Regions from separate parts of the Peribacillus sedimenti genome, predicted to be linked through region 1. Evidence: riboswitches for the same ligand, from Rfam matches in the RefSeq annotation. Region 1 holds a riboswitch; each other region holds the start of a gene.
The links. A riboswitch is a leader RNA that binds a small molecule or an ion and turns the genes downstream of it on or off. The one in region 1 is predicted to bind thiamine pyrophosphate.

Region 1 (7,299 bases):
ATGAACGCATCCCTTACGAGATATCTTCAACTTCATGTATTAAATTACGACACATAACATAAAAACCCTTTCATAATTTGTAAAATAATAGAATTTTTTCGTAGAATTCCATATATTAGTCAACATAAATACCAACGGAGTTTTTTTAAAAAAGTTTTGAAAAATGGTGGCTTCATATAGAAGAGTAAATATTTTGGGGGACCTAGAAAAAAATCTAATTCACATATCTATATTACCTTCTTCTCATCAACTCTCCCAGGTATCGGCTATAATTATTTTGGAGCATTTCATCAAGGCGTGGGGGTAGAAATAAGAATATGGACGGCATTTTTGGAGTTTGAGGAATACATGCCAGAAATATTATTTGAGTATTTTATATGCTTTAATCAAGACAGATCGTCAGCGATGATTAATGCCAGGGAAAGAATGTTTAAATAACTAAAGAGCAGGGAAAGACCTGCCCTTCGCGTGTGGATTGTTATGTTCTTATTATTGGAAAAGACAGGCGATCCCTTCGAGAAGAGTACCCGTTGTTATGTTCTCCTATCATAACTTATAAAGAGAATGGGATTCGGACCGTAAAGGTACTACCCTGTCCGATTTGACTGTCAACCCTGATCATTCCGTTATGAATATCCACTATCCATTTTGCAATGGAAAGCCCAAGCCCATGGCTGCCCATTTGACGTGACCTTGCCTTGTCCGCCCTGTAAAAACGGGTAAAGATTCGGTCATAATCTTCTGGTTTGATACCGATCCCGCTATCTGAAACCTTAATGACCAATTCATTGGCGTCCACGGATATGGCCAGGCTGACGCGGCCCCTTTCAGGAGTATATTTAATTGCATTGTCCAATAAAATGTATAAAAGCTGTGATAGCTTTTCGGGATCTCCTACTGTGATTAAAGAATCTGGAGCGAGAAAATCCAGTTGGATCTTTTTCGCAGCTGCCAGCGATTCTACAGAATATACGGCTTTTTCTGCAGGAGGACGGAAATCGAACGTTACGTTTTCACGTTCAATATTCTTGGAATCCGAGCGTGCCAGCGTCAATAAATCCCCAACCAGCCTTGTCATCCGTTTCACTTCATCCTTCATGCCAGCCATAAGCTTACGGGAAAAATCATCTTCCTGTGTTTCCACCGTCATTTCCATTGCATCGATGGAAGAAAGCATGACACTAAGCGGGGTCCGTAATTCATGGGAAGCATCAGCGACAAATTCCCTCTGGCGGTCAAATGCCCTGGATATTGGCTCCATCGCCTTCTTTGACATGACATAGCTAAGGAATAATGCCACACCTGAAAAAAGGACGACAATGGAAACAAGAATAATCAACAGCCACTTAAATAACTGATAGGCAAATGAAATATCCTTCCCCACATATATGGTTCCGACGAATTGGCCTTTATAATAAATCGGCTGTCCTGCCAGCATTAGACGAAAATCTTTCTGGCGATTGGATTGAATTCTTTCTTCGTGCTGCATGTCCCTGCCGTTTGGGCGGCTATGGGAAAAATGTGCGTCCAGTCGAACCTGTCGGATGTCGTCATGGCCTTCAGGATTCCAGCCTTCCAAAAGTCTCAATACATCCTGCTGTAATTCAGGGAATTCTTCATCCCCCATTACCAACTCTCCATCAGGATTGACCACATAATAGAAGAATTGGTCGACCCCCAATAATACGACTTCCTGATTACCTCTATTCCGCAATCCCCTGGGAGAGTTTTCATCGATAAATTCTTGGATAATATTCGCTTCCTGACCTGCCAATGACTTTATTTCCCGTTCCTGATCCTTCAAAATAATGAAATATAATAGAAAAAATACAATAAAAACAAATAGGACGAGAAACAACATAAGAAGTCCGCTGTATGAAAAGGTCAAGCGCCTCTGTGTATCGCTAAAAACGTCCTCTTTTCCCCGTTTGCGCAATTCGTGGAAAAAAGAACGGAAGTCAATTTTCAATTTTATACCCTACCCCTCGTATACTATGAAGCATGTCATATTTCCCCACACTATCCAGTTTTTTTCGAAGCAGTTTCACATGTGCATCTATGGTTTTCATCGATACATCGGAATCATATCCCCAAATCCGATCCATGATGACTTCTCTGGTAAGTACCTGACCTTTATTCTGGACAAGTAAATCCAATAGCTGAAATTCACGGGGGCTAAGCTGGACTGCTTGTTGTGCCCGCCTTAAAACCTGGCTTGACCTGTTTAAAACAATGTCATGAAATTGAGTTTCCTCCTCCAGAATCGGGGCATAATTCCTGCGGGAAAGTGCCCTCAGACGAGCAAGCAATTCATCTATTTCAAAGGGTTTTACTAAATAATCATCCGCCCCTGAATCCAGCCCCGCAATCCGGTCTTCCACAGCATCCTTTGCCGTCAGCATGAGAATAGCACCAGCATATCCCTCTTTCCTTAGCCGCCGGCAAACATCAATTCCATCTCCGTTTGGCATCATCCAGTCAAGGATCAATACATCGTGGTAGCTGGAGACAGCGTAATAATAAGCATCTTCCCCCTCCTTTACCCATTCAGCGTTTATACCTGCTTTTTTCTTCAGCATATAAACGATCAATTCGCCAAGTTTTACATCATCCTCTGCCAAAAGAACATTCATTGGGATAACTCCTTTTCACTATATTTCATTAAAATCCAAAAGCATTTGTATTGCTAGTATTGCTAGTATAGCGTAAAGCTAAGAACAGAATAAAATTAAAGGCGATTGGACCATTCAAAAATAGTCGTGTCAAAAGAAAGACTAATCTTGATAAATTGATTCTAGTAAAGAAAAATGAAAAATAGGTGAAAATCAACTAAATCAATGTGCTCTATTATTTTATTGAGTATAATAGTTCATTTTGTTTTACTTCTATGCAGAGTGTGCTTATGATGAAATAAAGTACATATAAACTACTAGGGGTGCCTAAGTATAGGCTGAGAGAAAAACTGCTGTTTTTTAACCCTTTGGACCTGATCTGGATCATGCCAGCGTAGGAAAGTAGGCTTCTTAAAACAAAGACTAATCTTTGCTGATAAGCCAGGTCCTTTTTGGGATCTGGCTTTTTTGCATTCTGGAGGAGAATAAATGATGAAATTAAGCGAACAAATCGTGTTGGTAACTGGAGGAAGCCGAGGTTTGGGGGCTGAGACTGTAAAAGCGTTTGCCAGGGAAGGTGCAAGAGTCGTAATTAACTATTTTGAAAGCTTTGACAAGGCTGCGGCTCTTCAGCAATCATTAGGAGAAAATGCGATAGCCATAAAGGCTGATATTCGAAATCCTGAAGAGGTGCAGCATATGTTCGAGGAGGCTAAGCGGTTCTTTGGAAACCCCGTTACAACCATTGTCAATAATGCACTTGTCAATTTCCGTTTCGATCCAATCGCTCGGAAAGATGCATCCGCCATTGCCTGGGATGATTACCATTCCCAACTGGAGAGCGCAGTTCGAGGTTCTTTACATACCATTCAGGCTGGACTTGAAGACATGAAGGAAATGGGGTTCGGACGAGTGGTCAATATCGGTACTAACCTGTTCCAAAACCCTGTCGTTCCATATCATGACTACAATACCAGCAAGGCTGCACTCCTAGGCTTTACCCGAAATATGGCCAACGAATTGGGGCAATTTGGCATTACTGTCAATATGGTCTCCGGAGGATTGTTAAAAGCGACTGATGCTAGCAGCGCAACCTCTGCTGAAGTATTCCAGCTCATTGAATCTTCGACGCCTCTCAGGAAGGTAACCGAACCAGCAGAGGTCGCCGATACCATAGTCTTCTTTGCATCTGAGTGGGCAAGGGCCGTCACTGGACAAAATCTGGTCGTGGATGGCGGGCTGGTAATGGATTAACATTACGTCATCCTATTTCCACACTTAAATCGGTAAAAAAAAAGACCCTCTCAATATTCCGAGGGTCTTTCCTTTCCCTATACACTGAATGTTTTTTGGCGCTTGAACTCATCCTTTATTTGCGCTAATAGCCCAGGATTTGTCAACACCTCATACCCTGTTAACGCCATTGCCTTCGCTCCCAAAATCATCGCTTCTCTTCCCTGCTCGCTCATGGATGCGTCACGGAATTCGTACGTATGGCATGCGTAAGCTTCGTTCGTAATCTTAACATATGGGTGGATGGCTGGGACTACCTGGCTGACATTGCCCATATCCAGTGAGCCAGATCCATCCCTTTGTGTCTGGATTTCGTTTTCATCCACGCCCAGAGCAATTAATTCCTTTGTGAAAGCATCAGATAGGGCTGCATTTGTGACCATATCATCATAAGAAAATTCATAAAACGATGATTTCATGGTCGCACCTGTTTGTAAGGCTGCCCCCTCAGCACAGCACTTAACTTTTCCAACCAGTTCATTCACATATTCCCTTTTAGCTGCCCGCACATAAAATTGAGCTACTGCATAGTCAGGCACAACATTCGCTGCCTTGCCTCCCTCCGTTATAATGCCGTGTATCCTTGCATCAGAAGTAATATGCTGCCTCAAAGCATTTATGCTGTTAAATGTCTGAAGCACCGCATCCAAGGCATTAATGCCAAGATGCGGACTTGCTGCAGCATGTGACGCCTTGCCGAAGAACTCAAATTGGATTGCATCCATCGCCAAAGATGTACCACTTTTCATGTAACTGTCCAAAGGATGGACCATTAAAACAACATCCACGTCGTTAAATATTCCTTCCTCAGCCATAGTAACTTTTCCGCCTTTTGTTTCTTCCGCCGGTGTACCAAAAACGATTACCTTTCCGCCTGTTTCTGAGATTACTTTGCTCAGGCCGATCCCTGCAGCAATTCCCATAGTACCAATAAGATTATGTCCGCATGCATGGCCAACCTCTGGCAGTGCATCATATTCCGCCATGAAACCGATCGTTGGCCCTTCTTTGCCGCTGTCATATGTTGCGGTAAAAGCTGTCTGCAGGCCGCAAGTACCCATTTCAACGGAAAAACCATGCTTTTTCAATGTTTCCGCAAGAATGGCAGAAGCCTTAAACTCTTCATGTCCAAGTTCGGGATTTTCTCCTATATAAATACTAATGTCATAGAATTCCTGGCGATGGTTTTCGATTCCATCAATAATGCTTTGCTTCATGATATCATTCCTTTTGGTTATTTTTTCTATCTACTCTTATAAAACCAAAAAAAGAGCTGCCATACAAGACAACTCTTTGGCTGATTCTTCCAAACTACTCATAATCCTACGGTCCCTTATCACCTACAGCACCTTTGCAAGGAAATCCCGTGCACGCTTGCTTTGTGCTGCTGTAAAAAATTGATCGGGAGAAACATCTTCTACAATCATCCCTTCATCTAAAAACAACACCCGATCCGCTACTTCCCTGGCAAACCCCATCTCATGGGTAACAATTGCCATTGTCATACCTGTCTTGGCCAATGATTTCATGACCTCCAGAACTTCCTTCACCATCTCCGGATCCAGTGCCGAGGTAGGCTCGTCAAACAGCATGACATCCGGTGACATCGCCAGTGCACGGGCAATAGCAACCCGCTGCTTTTGGCCGCCTGATAAACGGTTTGGATATTGCTCGGCCTTTTCTTCCAATCCTACCGTTTTTAATAGTCGAAGAGCCGTTTCTACCGCTTCCTGCTTTGATATCCCTTTAACCGTCATCGGTGCATATGTTACATTTTCCAGCACTGTTTTATGAGGAAAGAGATGAAAATGCTGAAACACCATTCCCACATTCTGCCGGACCTTTAATATATCGGTACCCTTGTCGGTTATCTCCTGTCCGCCAATGATCACCTTTCCGCTTGTGGGTTTTTCCAATAAGTTAAGGCAGCGCAAAAAGGTAGATTTCCCCGAGCCTGAAGGGCCAATAATAGCAACGACTTCCCCTTTATTGATTGTCGTTGATATCCCGTTCAGGACATTAAGGCTGCCAAAAGTTTTGTTTAGATTATCTACCTTAATAAAAGCATTACTCACTTACACGCAGCCTCCTTTCCACCCTGCGGCCAAGGATCGTCAAGGCCATGACCATTACATAATAAATCAATCCTGCTAGAATCAGCGGCTCAAATGCAGTATACGTATTTGCGCTTACCACCTGCGCACGGCGCATAATGTCAAGGAATCCAATAGTGGATACAAGAGCCGATTCTTTCGTTAAGGTTATTAATTCATTTAAAAGGGCTGGCAATATATTCTTTAAAGCCTGAGGGAAAATAATATCCTTCATCATCGGTTTGTATGGTATGGCCAAAGCCTCTGCTGCTTCTCTTTGCCCTCTGTCGACCGCCTGGATGCCCGCCCGGATTATTTCGGATATATACGCGCCCGAATTCAGACCAAATGCCAGAATTCCAGCCAGGAAAGCAGGTATATCGTATCCAGTTAGCTGCGGTGTCGCAAAATAGATAAGCATCAATTGCAGTAATAGCGGAGTACCTCTGAATATCGAAGTATACGCTTCTGCAAACCAGTTTAATACCTTAACATGACTGATCTTAAATAAGGAAAGGATCGTACCGATAATCAATCCCAAAAACGCTGATACAATTACAAATAATAACGTTACCCATATTCCATTTAATATAAAAGGAATAGAAGGCACGATTCGGGTAAAATCCAAATTCATGCCTTACACCTCATTTCTTGATGTTATTCTTGTTCAAGCCATTTCTTTTGCAGTTTTTCAAGTTCTCCGTTTTCCTGCATCTCTTTAATTACCTTGTTGAAATCTTCGATTAACTTGCTGTTCTTGCCTTTTGGAAACGCAATCGCCATTCCGGGTGTTCCTTCACTTTCATCATCAAAACCAGCTAAGTCCGCTTCCTTGATGTAGCCCTGTGCAACTGTTTTATCTAGGTATACCGCATCAATACGTCCTGCTTTTAATTCCTGCACCAACTCCGGTACTTTATTCAATGTTTTCACTTTAAGTTCGATTGTTTTCGCCAGTTTTTTTGCACCTTCTTCTTGAATCGTGCCAAGCTGGGTTCCTAGTTTTGTACCATCTAAATCTTCCATGCTTTTAACCTTGGAATCTTTTAAAGTCACAAACATCTCCCCAGAATGATGATATTCTGTTGAAAAGTCGACGCTTTCCTTACGTTTGTCTGTAGCTGACATTCCTGATGCCACGAAATCTACTGTACCCGATTGCAAAGCCCCAATTAAACCGTCAAAATTCATATCTTTAATTTCTAATTCATAGCCAAGTTCTTTTGTTATATATTTAGCTAAGTCGATATCAAAGCCCTTGATTTCTCCATTATTGTCCCGAGTCTCAAATGGCGGGAAAT
Region 2 (7,299 bases), 2.4 Mb from region 1:
CTTCACTATTTTGCCGGAAATTTATGTCCTGCCCTTCCTTTTCAAAAATTGAATGTTTAGAGTACCATTCAGTTAATATATGATCCTTTTCCTCCTGCAGGTATTGAACAATTTCTTCTATTGTGTATTCCATATAATCCTCCATAGACAGAAAATAGTCAAAACTATAATGAAAATATGTAGATTATTTAGAAGTCAGCCGATAAATACAGTTCAAAACGTTTGTAAACAATATAGTATTTTTTGAGATAGAAATTCGCGATGTTTTTTACTGCAATCCCTATATGTTTTTGGAAGAATGGTATGGTATTTTCTATTGGAAAACGGGATATCCGTTCATTGAACTACATTGATATGGTAATAAATAACATCATTCTGTAATTCTTTCGATGCATTGTAGTTAAAATCCTCCATTAAAATCAGAAAAAGTGTAAAAAAGACCGGGAAAAAAGTGGGAAAAAGGAAAAGCGGCTGTCCATGAACAGCCGCCGTCCTGAAATCTCGTGCTAATTTCCTATCAGGATATAGGATACAAGTTAGATCTTTGTATCAGCAAAAGGTTCGATATGAATGATTGCATAGGTGACTCTGTGAATCCTTCGCAGTTTATCCTCAACTTCCTCAGTAATCCTATGGCTTTCCACCACATTTAAAAGAGGTTCTACAAATATCGTTGCTTCAAGAAGAATTTCATTGCCATGCATTCTGCCTCTTACATTCGAGGTTTCTTTTACTCCTGGAACTGAATCTATTGTTTGATGTATATCCCTTAGTGTCGGCTCATCGAACCCATCTATCAGTGTATGTGAGGCTTCACGGAAAATTTCCCAGGCTGTTTTGCAGATAATGACACCGACAATGACAGCTGCTGCAGAATCAAGCCATCCTACGCCAAATCTACTGCCAACGATCCCTATAAACGCCCCTGCACTTACAAGGGCATCTGCCTTATTATCCTGTGCCACTGCATTGATTGATGCGCTGTTCGTTTTTTTACTCAAATTTACATTATAGCGGTATATGGCATACATGAAAATGGCAGAGAATAAAGCGGTATATGCAGCAGCCATGTCCGGTTTTCCCTGTGAATGGTTAAAGATGGCCTGGAATCCATTATATATTACCTGGATTCCTACAGTTATCATGATAAGCGCCGCCACAAGGGATGCGATCGTTTCAGCCCTTTGATGACCATAAGCATGATTTTCATCGGGAGGACGCCTGGATATTCTTAATCCTATTAGTACTGCCAGGGAAGCGATAATATCAGTAGTATTATTTAATCCGTCAGCCCATAACGCTCTGGAATCGCCAATATGTCCGACTGTTAATTTTAGGGCTGAGAGAAAAATATATGCAGCAATGCTTATATAGGCTCCTTTTTCAGCAGACGCCTGTTTGGTATCATGATTCATTCCGTTACCTCCATGCTGTATTTGAATAAAAGCGGGAACAGGGGACACTTTTGCTTTGCTTTTCATCTGGATCAAAAGCCGGAAATAAGTCTTGAACTTATAACAAACTAGTAGTATATTTTTACCGAGGATAAAAAAATAATACGTCCACAAGGGGAGCCAAAAAAGGCTGAGAGTGAGCGAGTGAGTTCTGACCCTAAGAACCTGTTAGTTAATGCTAGCGTAGGGATGTGGTTTTGGATCAAGCAATACTGGGACTGTCCATTACCGCCCTGGTATTGCTTTTTTTGTTGATAAAAGCTATGCCGGGAGTGCTCCAGAATGCTTCTCTTGAATGGAGAAGGAGGAAATCATGAAAAATAAAACTTTATTTATGGTAGAAGTTGCGGTTTTTGCAGCGCTGGCGTTGCTGCTCGATTGGGTATCAGGAGTCGTTTTTTCAAGGATTTGGCCGCAAGGGGGGTCCGTTTCCATTGCAATGGTTCCCGTATTCCTGATGGCTTATCGCTGGGGTTTGAAAGGGGGCCTGTTGACGGGATTTCTTTTGGGAATGCTCCAAATGGTCCTTACTTACGCTCAGGTTGTCCATCCAGCCCAGGGTTTTCTTGAATACTTCCTTGCATTTACACTCGTAGGAGCGGCAGGCTTGTTTACGAACTCTGTGAATGGCAACCTTGAAGTTGGAAAAAGAACAAAAGCGTACACCTATGCTGTTCTTGGCATTTTCATCGGAAGTTTTCTGCGTTTCTTATGCCATTTTGCCGCGGGAATAATCTTCTGGGGTTCTTATGCTCCAGAGGGACAGCCTGTAGCACTCTATTCGTTAATCTACAACGGCACTTATATGCTTGCGAGCTTCATACTTTCGGCAATAGTAGTCGTTATGTTATATTCTGCTGCAGCAAAAGTTCTACTAAGAAAATCATATCAGTCATAAGCATTATAACCGGTTCCTTGTGGGCCGGTTTTTTGATTTGTATCCAAAATCCGCCGCCTTGAATCCCTGGTCATTTTCAGTGTAAAATTACACTAAAAATGACAGAGGCGGAACATGGATAAACAGACTGTTATAAGCATTATCACGGATAAAATAAAATTGGTAAGAGTAGAAATGGACTATACCCAAGACAAAATGGCGGAAGTTCTCGGGGTTTCTAAGAAAACACTGGTACAAATTGAAAAGGGCCGGTCAACTGCCGGATGGACGGTGATAGTAGCTGTATGTGCCCTTTTTCGGGAGAGTGAGGTCCTGCAGTCGGCATTGGGAGGAGACCCGCTTGAAGTAGCCGAGACGATTGCAAGAGACGGGCTAAACTACCGGAAGGAGAAAACCCTTGGCGGAAAGGTCTGGTGGAAAGTGATTGCGCGGGATCAGAGCTATATCCTGCAGCAAAATATGATTAGCCATCATTTTCGGATACTTGATGAGGACAACTACCGTATATACAGTACCTTCGAAGAAAATGAGGCTAAAGCCAGATTTGAGGAATTGATTGAGGACGAAAAACGATAAGGGTCGTTGAAGCCTTTGGCGATTGGAATAATTTACAATCCCAGAATTGAAAAAATCCGTTTTATTTCATACATATTGTGGAAGGATTGTAAGAGGAACATATTGCACCTGCTTGTTTTTCATAAATTATTCGTCTCATCAAAGGTCAGAGAAAAAAGGAGAGAAGAGTGTTATGGCTGAAAAGGAACATGTAGTCCAAAAGGATGGACACATAAATACTGATAATGTAGACAAGGCATTAGATAAGATTCCTTCACAAGAGATGGATGATATTTTAAGAAGCTTTGAAGAATTTAGGACTTATCTTGAAAAAAGACTGGATTTGGCCAAAAATATTGGATTAAACAATGAACAGCTCGCAAAGATTGGGGAAAAGGTAGCGGACTATTTAGCCGAAAAAGTGGAGCCGAGGAATCGCGAAGAAAAGCTTCTCCAGGAGTTATGGATATCAGGAAATGAAGGCGAAAGGCATATGCTTGCCCACTTGCTGGTCAAACTGGTAGATAAATCACAGTAAAAATGGCTGCAGACTCTTCTGCAGCCGCTTTTATGAGGTTTATTCGTCATTACTTTGCGATCAGTACAGGGCAATGTGCTTCTTTGGCAACCGTACTGCTTGTACTTCCGAGAAACAACTTCTTCAAGCCGCTTTTTCCGCTGTTGCCGATAATGATTAAATCGGCTCCTTCATGTGCCGCATATTCCGGAATGCATGTGGCTGGATTTCCCTCAAGTATTATAAATCTGCCCTCTACCTGATTGTCACGCAAAATGGCAAGTGCCGTTCTTTCTGCCAGGCTGCTGCTGTTTTTGACAACCGTATGCGTTTCTTGGTTTAGAACAGCATTTGATTGTTCGGAAGCCAATAGGGAGGGAATCTGGGTTGGATCGAGTAACATTGCGTCATTTGTAATTCCAAAACCACTGGCATTCCCGACCGTTTTCTGTTCTACTTTCTCGTTGGAGACATGGACGATTGTCAAGGATGCATCTGGCACTGTTTTTTTTACCTTTACCCCCCATTCAATCGCCTTTTTTCCACCCTCACTTCCATCAAAAGCAACCAAAATATACTTAAAATGAGCTAACATGTATAGCGCTCCCCTCCTGAAAATGAAAAAATTCTCCACTGTTTACAGTTTGCTGCTGTCTATCAAATTCTTATGCTTCATAATTTTTTACCCGTTGGCGCCTAGTCCTAGTCATGCAGAAAGAGAATTTCCATACAAGTGAAGTACATTTCTACGCACCATGTGCCATATCAGTTAGACTGCAGCTGATTTGCGGCAAAAACACAGCTATAATATATAGTCTCGCGATAGAATTAGGAATTTTGACTTATTTTTACGACAGAATTTTACAAATGAGTCCATAGTCTACTGTGCTTAAAGGCAAATTCCGCTATTCTATTAATAAGTGAATGGAAAAATGAGGTGATAGACATGCATCAAAACGACGCAAAGATACACCCTACCATCAAACGATGTCTAAAGCATTTAAATATTTTGGGTGCTGATGACAAGACGAAGCAAATCGTTTATATGTATATGGAAACACTGGCAAAAGAAATTACAGATGATGACAATGGCAAAGAAGGTATTCCCGAAAGCTGACTCTGTTTAGTTGAAATATTTGTTAAAGAACAACCTATCAGGTTGTTTTTTATTTTTCTTCAATGCAATTCTTCCACGTTCTACAAAATACTCTTTTATTCTCTTAATCCAAGCGATTTTTACTTTGTCGTATAAAGCCAATCAGGTGTGAAAAATGCGTAATTGGGTATATATAGGTAAAAATCCGGCCACATCATGCACTTTTTTTGTTTTTAACAGATATAAAAGGGTTTAGATATGAGAATAGGGGGTTCATATGAAAGGGGTTAACAGATTCTTTCTTAAAGGTGTAAGCCGTTTGAAGCCTGCTTGGATCATTCAAACAGGTGTAATTCTCTTTTCAATGGTTTCCTTGATTGCTGTTGGTTTTTTGTATTTCTTTAAGCCGGATACCAATATAAGCAATCTGGATGACCAGCTTAAAAAGTCCACCGAGATTTATGACATGGATGGCAAGCTTGCCAGTAAGATTACCGCAAATAAAATGGAGGGGATACCTATCGAGGAGGTACCCGACTATGTAAAAGAGGCTGCGGTAGCCGTTGAAGACCAAAGATTCTATAAACATAACGGTGTGGATTATAAATCGATCATGCGTGCCTTTTATCAAAATGTCAAGGCTGGCGGCATCGAAGAAGGCGGCAGCACCATTACGCAGCAGCTAATAAAGATTTCGCTTCTCGAGCCGGACAGGACGTACAAACGAAAATTGGAAGAATTTTTTCTTGCAAGGGAGATAGAGAAAAAATATTCCAAAGATGAAATCTTGGAAATGTATCTTAACAAGATTTACTTTGGCCATGGGGCTTGGGGAATTAAAAATGCAGCAAGAATCTATTTCGATAAAGAAGTAAAGGAGCTTACAATCGCAGAGTCAGCGATGCTGGCTGGCATAATTAACGTACCAACTGCCCTGGATCCATACAATAACCCGGAAGATTCACTTAAGAGAAGAAATCTAGTACTGAAGAGGATGAAGGATCAAAAATTAATCACCGAAAATCAATATACTGAGGCAGTTGAAGAAAGGGTTACGTTAAACAAGGGGAAAAATAAAGGAGACCCATTAAAAGGAAAGTATCCATACTATGTGGACCATGTCCTGACAGAAGCTTCTAAGGTCTATAACCTCGACCTTGATGAGCTATTGACTGGCGGTTACAAAATTTATACCAGCCTGGATCGGGATATGCAGAAGGCAATGGAGGATGTATATAAGGATGATTCCAACTTTCCAAAAGGAACGAGTGACAAAATGGTTCAAAGCGGGGCAGTTCTGGTTGACCCTAAGACCGGCGGAATAAGGGCCTTGGTTGGAGGCAGAGGGGAACATCAGTTTATGGCTTATAATCGTGCCACCCAATTAAAAAGAAGTCCTGGTTCTACGATGAAGCCTTTGGCCGTTTACACACCGGCTCTGGAAGAAGGCTACAAGATTACAGACGAGCTGAAGGATGAAAAAATGGCCTTTGGGGGTTATGAGCCATCTAATATAAATGATGAATATCAGGGAGAAGTACCCATGTATGAAGCCGCTATTAAATCGCTGAATGTTCCCACAGTATGGCTTCTTAATGAGGTTGGGCTTTCTAAGAGTCTTGATACTTTAGAAAAATTCGGAATACCGACTGTAAAAGAGGACAGGAATTTATCCATTGCTCTTGGCGGCATGCAGGAGGGAGTCTCTCCTTTACAGATGGCGGGTGCATATTCAGCCTTTGCCAATAAAGGGAGACGGATGGAATCTCATGCCATTACCAAAATAGTCGATGCTAATGGCAAAGAAGTATCTGAATGGAAAGAAAAAGAGACTAAAGTCATATCAAATAAAATAACAGAACAAATGAATTCCATGCTTCTGGGTGTTGTAAAATATGGTACAGGAAAGAACGCAGCTGTCGAGGGTTGGGAAGTTGCTGGAAAGACAGGCTCCACCCAGCTGCCTATCGAGGGAATGGAAAGCGGCGTTAAGGACCAATGGTTTGTCGGGTACACACCCACACTGGTCGGGGCCGTTTGGGCAGGCTATGACAACACCGACAAAAAGAATTACTTGACAACACACAGCAGTGAGGGCGCAGCCTTAATCTTTAAGGCCATTATGGAAAAGGCGTTAAAAGACCAGAATCCAGAATCCTTTGCTGTGGAAGATATCGGCCCATTAATTGAACAGCACAAACGGACAGAAAAATGGGAACAAAGAATCGAATATTGGAAAGGCCAGCAAGAAAAGCTTAAGAAGAACATTGATAAATGGAGCAATGGGATATTGGAAGGAAATACAAATCAAAAGGAAAGTGATGATAACCAGCCTGCTGCAGAGGAGAATCAGCCGGCCGTAAATAGTCCTTCTGCAGGCAGCCAGGAGGAAAATGAGGGCTCCGTAGATACTGGGCAGGAAGCGGATGGCAAGCAGGATCAGCCGGAAGATACAAAAGAGCAGGCCAAACCTAAGCCAGAAACAGATCCAAAACCCGAACCTGAGGAAAAACCAACGGATGATAATGCGGAGGAAAACCCGAAAGACGAACAAAATGATGGTACAAAAGACCAGCCGCAGGACGATCCAAATGATGAACAAAACGAGCCGGATGAGCCCAGCCAGCCAAACAACCCACAGACTGGGGATGATGGCGAAGGAGACGGGGAGAGCGGCTCCGGTACCGATAATCCTGATCAACCAGATGACGGAGATGAAGGATGATTCAAACTAAAAGGAACGGTTTTCCGTTCCTTTTTTAAATGGAATAAATGATCG
Region 3 (7,299 bases), 1.7 Mb from region 1:
GCATGAAAATTTTCAGCTACATGTTAAATCCATACCGTTCCAGGATTCGATTGGCAATCAGTTTATAGCCATTTTCATTTGGATGAAGTTCATCACTGAAATAACGCTGCTTTTCTTTATGTTTAAACAAATCATTCGTAGGTATATAAACAATCCGTTTATCATCTTCAATCGTGTTCTTTATGGTACGATCCCAATCCACTATCTGCTTTTCAATATCATTACCGGCTGGAAAAGGATTATATAATCCAAGAACGAGGATCGGTGCATCTTTGTTCTTCTTCTCTAGAGTATGCAGAATCTTGGTCAGATTCCTTTTGAATTCAGGCTTTGCCTTGTCGATCCTTTGTTCATGCAGTGGATGCAGATCGCCGCCATTACTGTTTATCAGATCATTGGTCCCTATAAAAACAATAAAATAATCAGCCTTATCCAGCTTAGTGTTTAATCTTTCATCCTCCAGCTGTTTTAAAACGCCGTCCGTTTCCTGACCTGGTATACCATAATTCCATATGCTTACATTTTTATTGCTATTTTTATCAAGCTGTTTTTCAATCAAATCCAAATACCCCTCCCCGTTCTCATCGCCTACCCCATTGGTCAGTGAATCACCAAGTGCGATAATGACAGGGTTCTGTTTTTCCTTCTGGTTGTGCCAGATAAACCAGATTAATGAAATCAGTATAACTGCGGTTAGTATGCTTGCAATTTTTTTCATCTCGGGCTCCTTTTATGTTGTTTTATGCTGCAGCCTTGCTGTACGGATGGAATACTCTTCTATACCCAGTTGTGCCCGTTATTTACCCTTCCGGCATAAGTTTCGGCAGGATCGTTCGGGTGCGCTGTATACACCGTTTTCCCCTGGCAATTCCCGCGCCATATGTGTATGATGTTACTATTCGTTTTGAAATAATATTGTAAGGAGTCATTACATGAACGAGGATTTTTTGTTAAAAGAAGCAGCGGCCGAAGATCTCCCGAGGATTGTTGAAATTTATAATTCTACCATCGCCTCCAGGATGGTCACTGCTGACACCATGCCGGTTACGGTCCACGACCGTCTGGATTGGTTTCATGGCCATACATCCGACAAACGGCCGCTTTATGTAATGGACCATAACGGAGTGATTGCTGGCTGGATGAGCTTCCAGTCTTTCTATGGGAGGCCGGCCTATGATGCTACAGCAGAAATCAGCATATACATAGATACATCGTATAGAGGCAAGGGGCTTGGAAAATGGGCATTGAACCAGGCAATGGCCCTGGGTCCGAAAGCAGGGATTAAGACCTTGCTGGGCTTCATCTTTTTCCATAATACGCCCAGCATTAAATTATTCAGCCAGGCAGGATTCGAGAAATGGGGCCATCTACCAAGGGTGGCTGAGCTCGACGGCATTGAGAGAGATTTAGTGATTATGGGGAAAAGAATAGAGTCTTGACTGCAAGAAACCAGGCGTATGTAGTTCATGCCTGGTTTTTTGATGTGTGCATATGAGTATTTATGAACGTTACGCAATCCCGTGTTAAACAATCATGAATTGCATCCATATCGAAAAACAAGGAGGTTGCCCGTTGAAGAGTCCGAGTAAACACTTCAGAACGTTACGGAATCAGAAGAGATTAGAAATCTTTTCATGCCCGGTTATACAGCAAATTTGGTTTTACAAAAAAACAGTCCCAGGGCAGGAACTGTTCTTAAATGATTATGTATGATTTCTTTTTTGAATACCAGGTAGCTTGCTTAAAAAGCTCTTCGTTTAATAGAGTATCGAGCTCCTGGCTGAATTTGATGGTAAACGGGTCCGTATACCCCAGCAATTCGGCCGAAGCTATCATTTCCTGCCGTTTTTCTTCTATCATTGAGAAGTCGGAAGCAATGGTAATCATGACAAAAGTCCTTTCTGTCCGTTCATTTGTTTATTATAATAAACAAAAAAATCGAAATAAACAAGACTATTTTCCCATTTTTTACTAAAAATCACCAAAGGTTGCCGTTCGTTGAACAATATTTACTTTTCATCACATAGCATGCTTTAAACATATCATTGAGCAAACAGAAAATGGGCCTAAATTCCTATTTTCGAAAAAATGCTCCTTTAGACCAATTGGGAAAATTTACAGGCAGTACTATAATAAACAAAAATGGCATAGAGGTGATGTCATGAAAATAGGTTCTCTCATCAAGTACTACAGAACAAAGGCAAATATAACACAAAGTGAATTGTGTGAAGGAATTTGTTCTGTTCCTCATCTCAGCAAAATTGAAAATAATTGGAAGGAAGCTAACGAAGAGACCATTTCACTCATTCTCAAAAAGCTTGATATCAACCTCCAGGATATTGAATCCAAAAACCTTCACATCAATCTTCTGCTTCAGGAATTAATAGAGCATATCCACTTTTACCAGAAAGAAAAAGCATTAAAGACATTCAAGGAACTTAAACATCACAAAGAATTGATCCCCTTCTCCGACTATCTGTATTTATACGAATTGTACAAGTTTCGCTATTACTTATTTGTCCGTTCGAACGACCAGGCCGCAACGCAAAAAAAATGGCTTAACAAACAGAAGATAAATTTTTCCCAACACGAGTGGTACTTATATTATTACTACAGTTCCATATATTTAATATTACAAAAAAAGTACTCACAGGCCGATGAAATCCTGGTCCGCATCGTGCACCAGCAGCCCGACGAGCTATTTCTCGGAGCTGAAGTATATTATCATCTGGCTCTTGTAAAAGGCCAAATGGAACAGCCGGGACATGCTGTGCACTACGGAAGGAAGGCTCTCGGACTTTACACCAACCAATATAATATTAAGAGAATCCTGCATACTCTTATGGTGCTCGGCATCAATTATACCCATTCCGAGATTTATCCAGAAGCCCTGGAATGCTATAAACATCTTAAAAGGAATGCGGAGATTTTGGGAGATTCGGAATTAATGCAGCAGGTTTTCCATAACATCGGCTATCTGAAAAGAAAAATGGAACTCTTGGATGATGCTATAGATTATTTTAAGAAAAGCCTCGAATATCAGGAACAGGATAGCTTCCACTCCCTTGTGAGCCTGCACTCTTTGGCGGAAACCTATTACACTAGCGAAGATCATGCAAATGCAAGAGTTGCCTTCAACAAGCTTATGGAGGCCTCGAAGGAAACAGGGAACCAAATATACAGGATGATTTCCACCTTTTATCTCAGCCTTATAAATGGTGAGGAAACTAAAGGATATGACTACCTTGAGAATAAGCTCCTGCCTGTCCTGAAATCCTCAAGTGAATACCGGCAAGAGCTTCATACCTTCTCTTATCTGCTAGCCATGCACCTCCAGAAGACTAGAAGGTTTGAAGATGCAATAAAATATATATCTTAATGAAAAGGGGCAGATTTTATGAAGAAATTCTTGTTGATTTTATCTTTGGCCGTTTTTGCCATTTCAGCAGGAGGTACAGCCGACTTTGCCGGCAATGGTTCGAGCATTGACCATACCACTTCCCGTCCAATTTATCCTCCAGTGTGATGCCCGAAAGGATTGCGACCTCAATCCGAAAAACATTCATGGTGTTTACCTTTCAAACTGGAAAAACAAAAGATATCAAAACAATACAAGAGTTAATGGACGGCTTTATGGCCGTTCTTTTTATGGTGACGCTATGAAAAAAATTCCGTTTATGTTTTTCTATCTTGCTAAAGAAAAACAGCTATGGGGAAAAACAAATAATAATCATCAATGAATTTTACGGACACTAGCCACAGCGAAAAGGCAGCCGCCGCTGGCCCCCGGACGCCATGGTGGCCGACAAGTTTTGAGATTCCAAGGAGAATGGATAAAATAACGGCAAAAAATATGTACAGGCCAATTGTGAACCCGCAAATAAAACTTAAAATATACATGATAAAAGCTGACAAAAAATACCAGTATGCCTCTTTCACTTCGTCCTCCCCCTTTTTGTCATGTTTTTTTATTAAACGATTCTGTCACGAAAAAGTTGCAAAATGCTTGTAAAATTGATCCGGTCATTATGGCGTGGTGCGTTTAGAATTCAAACCTAGAGAGGTTGTTTTTTGCCAGCCCTGTGATATGATAACAATAATTAAATAACCAGCAGTCACTGGGGGAGTCTGTAAAAGGCTGAGATTGAACGAATGTTCTAGACCCTTTGAACCTGAACCGGATCATGCCGGCGGAGGGAAGTGAAGCATTTCGTTCATTCATTTTAGAACCTTATGCCCCGCTTCTTTCACCGAAGCGGGGCTTTTTGCTTTTCCTTCGGCTGCATACTTAATTGCAACTGCTTGCTCCCCTGCCCGGGAAGTGTCTGCTTAAGCCATGCATTAAAACGTTTAAGGAGGAACTCTGAATGGTCCAGATCCTAAAGCTTACTTTGACGGCAATGATTACAGCAGCAACAGCATTGACTTCTTCATTTGTGTATATTCCGGCTGGATTTGTAAAGATTTTTCCGCTCCAGCACTTAGCCAATGTTTTGGCTTCAGTCATGCTCGGCCCGTTTTATGCAGTTGCCCAGGCTTTTATCGTATCAGTTTTAAGGAATATGGCTGGCACCGGTTCAGTATTCGCTTTTCCGGGAAGCATGATCGGTGCTTTTGCCGCCGCCATTCTTTATAGGCAGACGAGGAGCATTGGCTTGGCAGCTGTTGGTGAAATAATCGGCACAGGCATAATCGGTGCCATCGCCTGCTACCCGATCGCTGTCCTGTTTTTGGGGCAAAAAGTAACTCTATTCGGTTTTATTCCCGCTTTCATCTTTAGTTCATTTACAGGAGCGGCCATGGCATTCATGATTTTAAAAATCTTCTTAAAAAACCGTTATTTGGAGGGATTCATTTATGAAAAAAGCATTAACAATCGCAGGCTCTGATTCTGGAGGCGGAGCAGGCATCCAGGCCGATTTAAAGTCATTTTCAGCGAACGGTGTCTTTGGAATGTCGGTAATTACAGCGGTAACCGCCCAAAACACCGTCGAAGTCCGTTCTGTCCAAAATATCGACACTTCCATGATCCGCGACCAGATTGAGGCGGTCTTTGATGACATCCAGGTGGATGCTGTCAAAATCGGAATGCTCAGTACGGCAGAAATCGTAAACACTGTTGCTGAAACACTGGCAAAATACAAGCCCAAACATATTGTTTTAGACCCTGTGATGATTTCGAAAAGCGGCCACCATCTGCTTCAGGAAGACGCAGTGGAAGCTTTGAAAAGCAGGCTGGTTCCGCTTGCCACCGTGATCACCCCCAATATTCCGGAAGCGGAGGTCCTGGTTGGCACAGTGCTTCAATCCAAGCAGGACTTGTATAAGGCGTGCATGACTATCCACTCCCTTGGCGCGAAAAGTGTGCTGCTTAAAGGGGGGCATTTGGCAGGTAATCCCAATGATTTATTCTATGACGGCGAAACCTTCACCTGGCTCCGTACGGAACGGATCGTGACCAAAAACACCCATGGAACCGGCTGTACTCTCTCAGCGGCCATTGCTGCCGGTCTTGCAAAAGGCTTGTCTTATATTGAATCCATTGAGTCAGCAAAGGAATATATCACTAACGCAATCCGGGAAAGTTTCTCTATCGGAAACGGGCATGGCCCGGTCCATCATTTTTATCAATTTCAAAACAAAGAGGGTGAATCATTATGATCGAGGATATAAAAAAATTGTTTAGTACGGTTCAGCAGAGGAATCCCCTTGTCCATCAAATAACGAACACCGTTACGATTAATGATTGTGCGAACGTGACACTGGCAATCGGAGGGTCTCCCGTCATGGCATCCAGTCCCGAGGAAGCGGAGGATATGGTAAAGATTGCGAACGCCCTTGTGATCAACTTTGGCACACTGGATGATTCTTCATTCGAAGCGATGCTTTTAGCTGGGAAAACGGCCAATCAGCTTGGCATTCCGGTTGTTTTCGACCCGGTTGGTGCAGGTGCGACCCCATTCCGGACAAAGCGGGCTGTACAATTATTGCAGGAGGTAAGGATCGGCATCATTCGCGGCAACGCCAGTGAAATGAACAGTTTGATCGGCGGGACGGCCGGCACACGCGGGGTCGATTCCGGAAATGTCGATACGGATATAACGAGGCTCGCCATGGATGTCGCGAACCAATTCCATTGTGTCGCTGTCATAAGCGGTGCACGCGATGTTATAAGCAACGGAAGTACTGCAATTTATTGTGATAATGGCCATCCTTTCCTTACGAAGATTACAGGGAGCGGCTGTATGGCTACCGCATTGATTGGTGTCTTTGCAGGTGCTGCCGAAGATATGATGGCTGCCGCTGTGGCTGGCATTTCAGTGATGAGCCTTGCTGGTGAGATGACATTCGGTGAAATGCAGACACCAGTTGGCGCTGGAACCTTCAGAGTGAAGCTAATGGACTGCATTTCAACGATGACAGACGAAATATGGGAAAATGGAGTGAAGCTAGTTGAAATTACATAACACCCCCGATTATAGCCTTTATCTAGTAAGTGAAGATGCCATGCCGGCCGAAAGCCTTCTGTCCATAGTTGAAAAAAGTATATCTGGCGGCGTAACGGTAGTCCAGCTTCGGGAAAAACATATCAGCGGGAAAGACTTTTATAACAAGGCCTCTCAGCTGAAAAAATTACTGGATTCATACAAGATTCCGCTGATTATCAATGACCGCATCGACATTGCCCTTGCTGTCGGCGCAGCCGGTGTGCACATTGGACAGGATGATATCCCAGCGAAAGCGGCAAGGAAGATGCTGCCGGATGGCATGTTATTGGGAGTATCCGTGCAAATCCCCGCCGAAGCGGTGCAGGCAGAAGCCGACGGTGCCGATTATATCGGAGCTGGCTCCGTTTTTCCGACAGCCACCAAAAATGATGCCAAGCTTATGGAACCAGGTGCACTTAACCAGATATGCGAGGTTGTCAAAATTCCGGTAGTCGCAATCGGAGGTATTAATAAAACTAATATTGCCACGATTTCAGACAGCGGCATCGCAGGAGCTGCCGTAGTATCTGCGATCACTCAGGCCGAAAATCCAGCAGAGGCAGCCTCCCTATTAAAAAAGCTGTTAGGCAAGTAGAATTTCACATTGTTAGATTGCATTTGCTTTAAGCAGCAAACCCCTTTTCGTTAAGGAAAAGGGGTTGTTTTTACATTCAAAAAGGGTTGAATTAAGGGTAAAATATCAAAATTTCAAGAGCAACTCTGTGAATACTCCATAAAAATTGAATTTGGAGAGTTCCAGCATAGGATTTGCTGAATGTATGAACGATATATCCGGTTTTATGAGCGAAAT

Region 2: it holds a riboswitch for thiamine pyrophosphate, as region 1 does, so the genes downstream of both, thiT (energy-coupled thiamine transporter ThiT) here and V1500_RS16675 (3-oxoacyl-ACP reductase) in region 1, are expected to answer to the same signal.
Region 3: it holds a riboswitch for thiamine pyrophosphate, as region 1 does, so the genes downstream of both, thiW (energy coupling factor transporter S component ThiW) here and V1500_RS16675 (3-oxoacyl-ACP reductase) in region 1, are expected to answer to the same signal.

What each region holds. Positions count from the first base shown of each region.
Region 1 covers NZ_CP143547.1:3,381,472-3,388,770, forward strand. Annotated here, with positions in the region: gene V1500_RS16660 (hypothetical protein) at 1-2, opposite strand, end outside; gene V1500_RS16665 (sensor histidine kinase) at 554-1,969, opposite strand; gene V1500_RS16670 (response regulator transcription factor) at 1,959-2,633, opposite strand; TPP riboswitch at 2,922-3,030, shown strand; gene V1500_RS16675 (3-oxoacyl-ACP reductase) at 3,105-3,866, shown strand; gene V1500_RS16680 (M20 family metallopeptidase) at 3,944-5,122, opposite strand; gene V1500_RS16685 (amino acid ABC transporter ATP-binding protein) at 5,246-5,980, opposite strand; gene V1500_RS16690 (amino acid ABC transporter permease) at 5,973-6,632, opposite strand; gene V1500_RS16695 (basic amino acid ABC transporter substrate-binding protein) at 6,656-7,299, opposite strand, start outside.
Region 2 covers NZ_CP143547.1:985,202-992,500, forward strand. Annotated here, with positions in the region: gene V1500_RS05030 (histidine kinase N-terminal domain-containing protein) at 1-133, opposite strand, end outside; gene V1500_RS05035 (cation diffusion facilitator family transporter) at 537-1,415, opposite strand; TPP riboswitch at 1,558-1,661, shown strand; gene thiT (energy-coupled thiamine transporter ThiT) at 1,768-2,352, shown strand; gene V1500_RS05045 (helix-turn-helix transcriptional regulator) at 2,467-2,928, shown strand; gene V1500_RS05050 (DUF3243 domain-containing protein) at 3,101-3,445, shown strand; gene V1500_RS05055 (universal stress protein) at 3,495-4,019, opposite strand; gene V1500_RS05060 (hypothetical protein) at 4,371-4,541, shown strand; gene V1500_RS05065 (PBP1A family penicillin-binding protein) at 4,798-7,245, shown strand.
Region 3 covers NZ_CP143547.1:1,722,570-1,729,868, reverse strand. Annotated here, with positions in the region: gene V1500_RS08525 (GDSL-type esterase/lipase family protein) at 17-718, opposite strand; gene V1500_RS08520 (GNAT family N-acetyltransferase) at 933-1,439, shown strand; gene V1500_RS08515 (aspartyl-phosphate phosphatase Spo0E family protein) at 1,696-1,887, opposite strand; gene V1500_RS08510 (tetratricopeptide repeat protein) at 2,162-3,379, shown strand; gene V1500_RS08505 (hypothetical protein) at 3,465-3,740, shown strand; TPP riboswitch at 4,111-4,216, shown strand; gene thiW (energy coupling factor transporter S component ThiW) at 4,368-4,889, shown strand; gene thiD (bifunctional hydroxymethylpyrimidine kinase/phosphomethylpyrimidine kinase) at 4,858-5,661, shown strand; gene thiM (hydroxyethylthiazole kinase) at 5,658-6,467, shown strand; gene thiE (thiamine phosphate synthase) at 6,454-7,083, shown strand.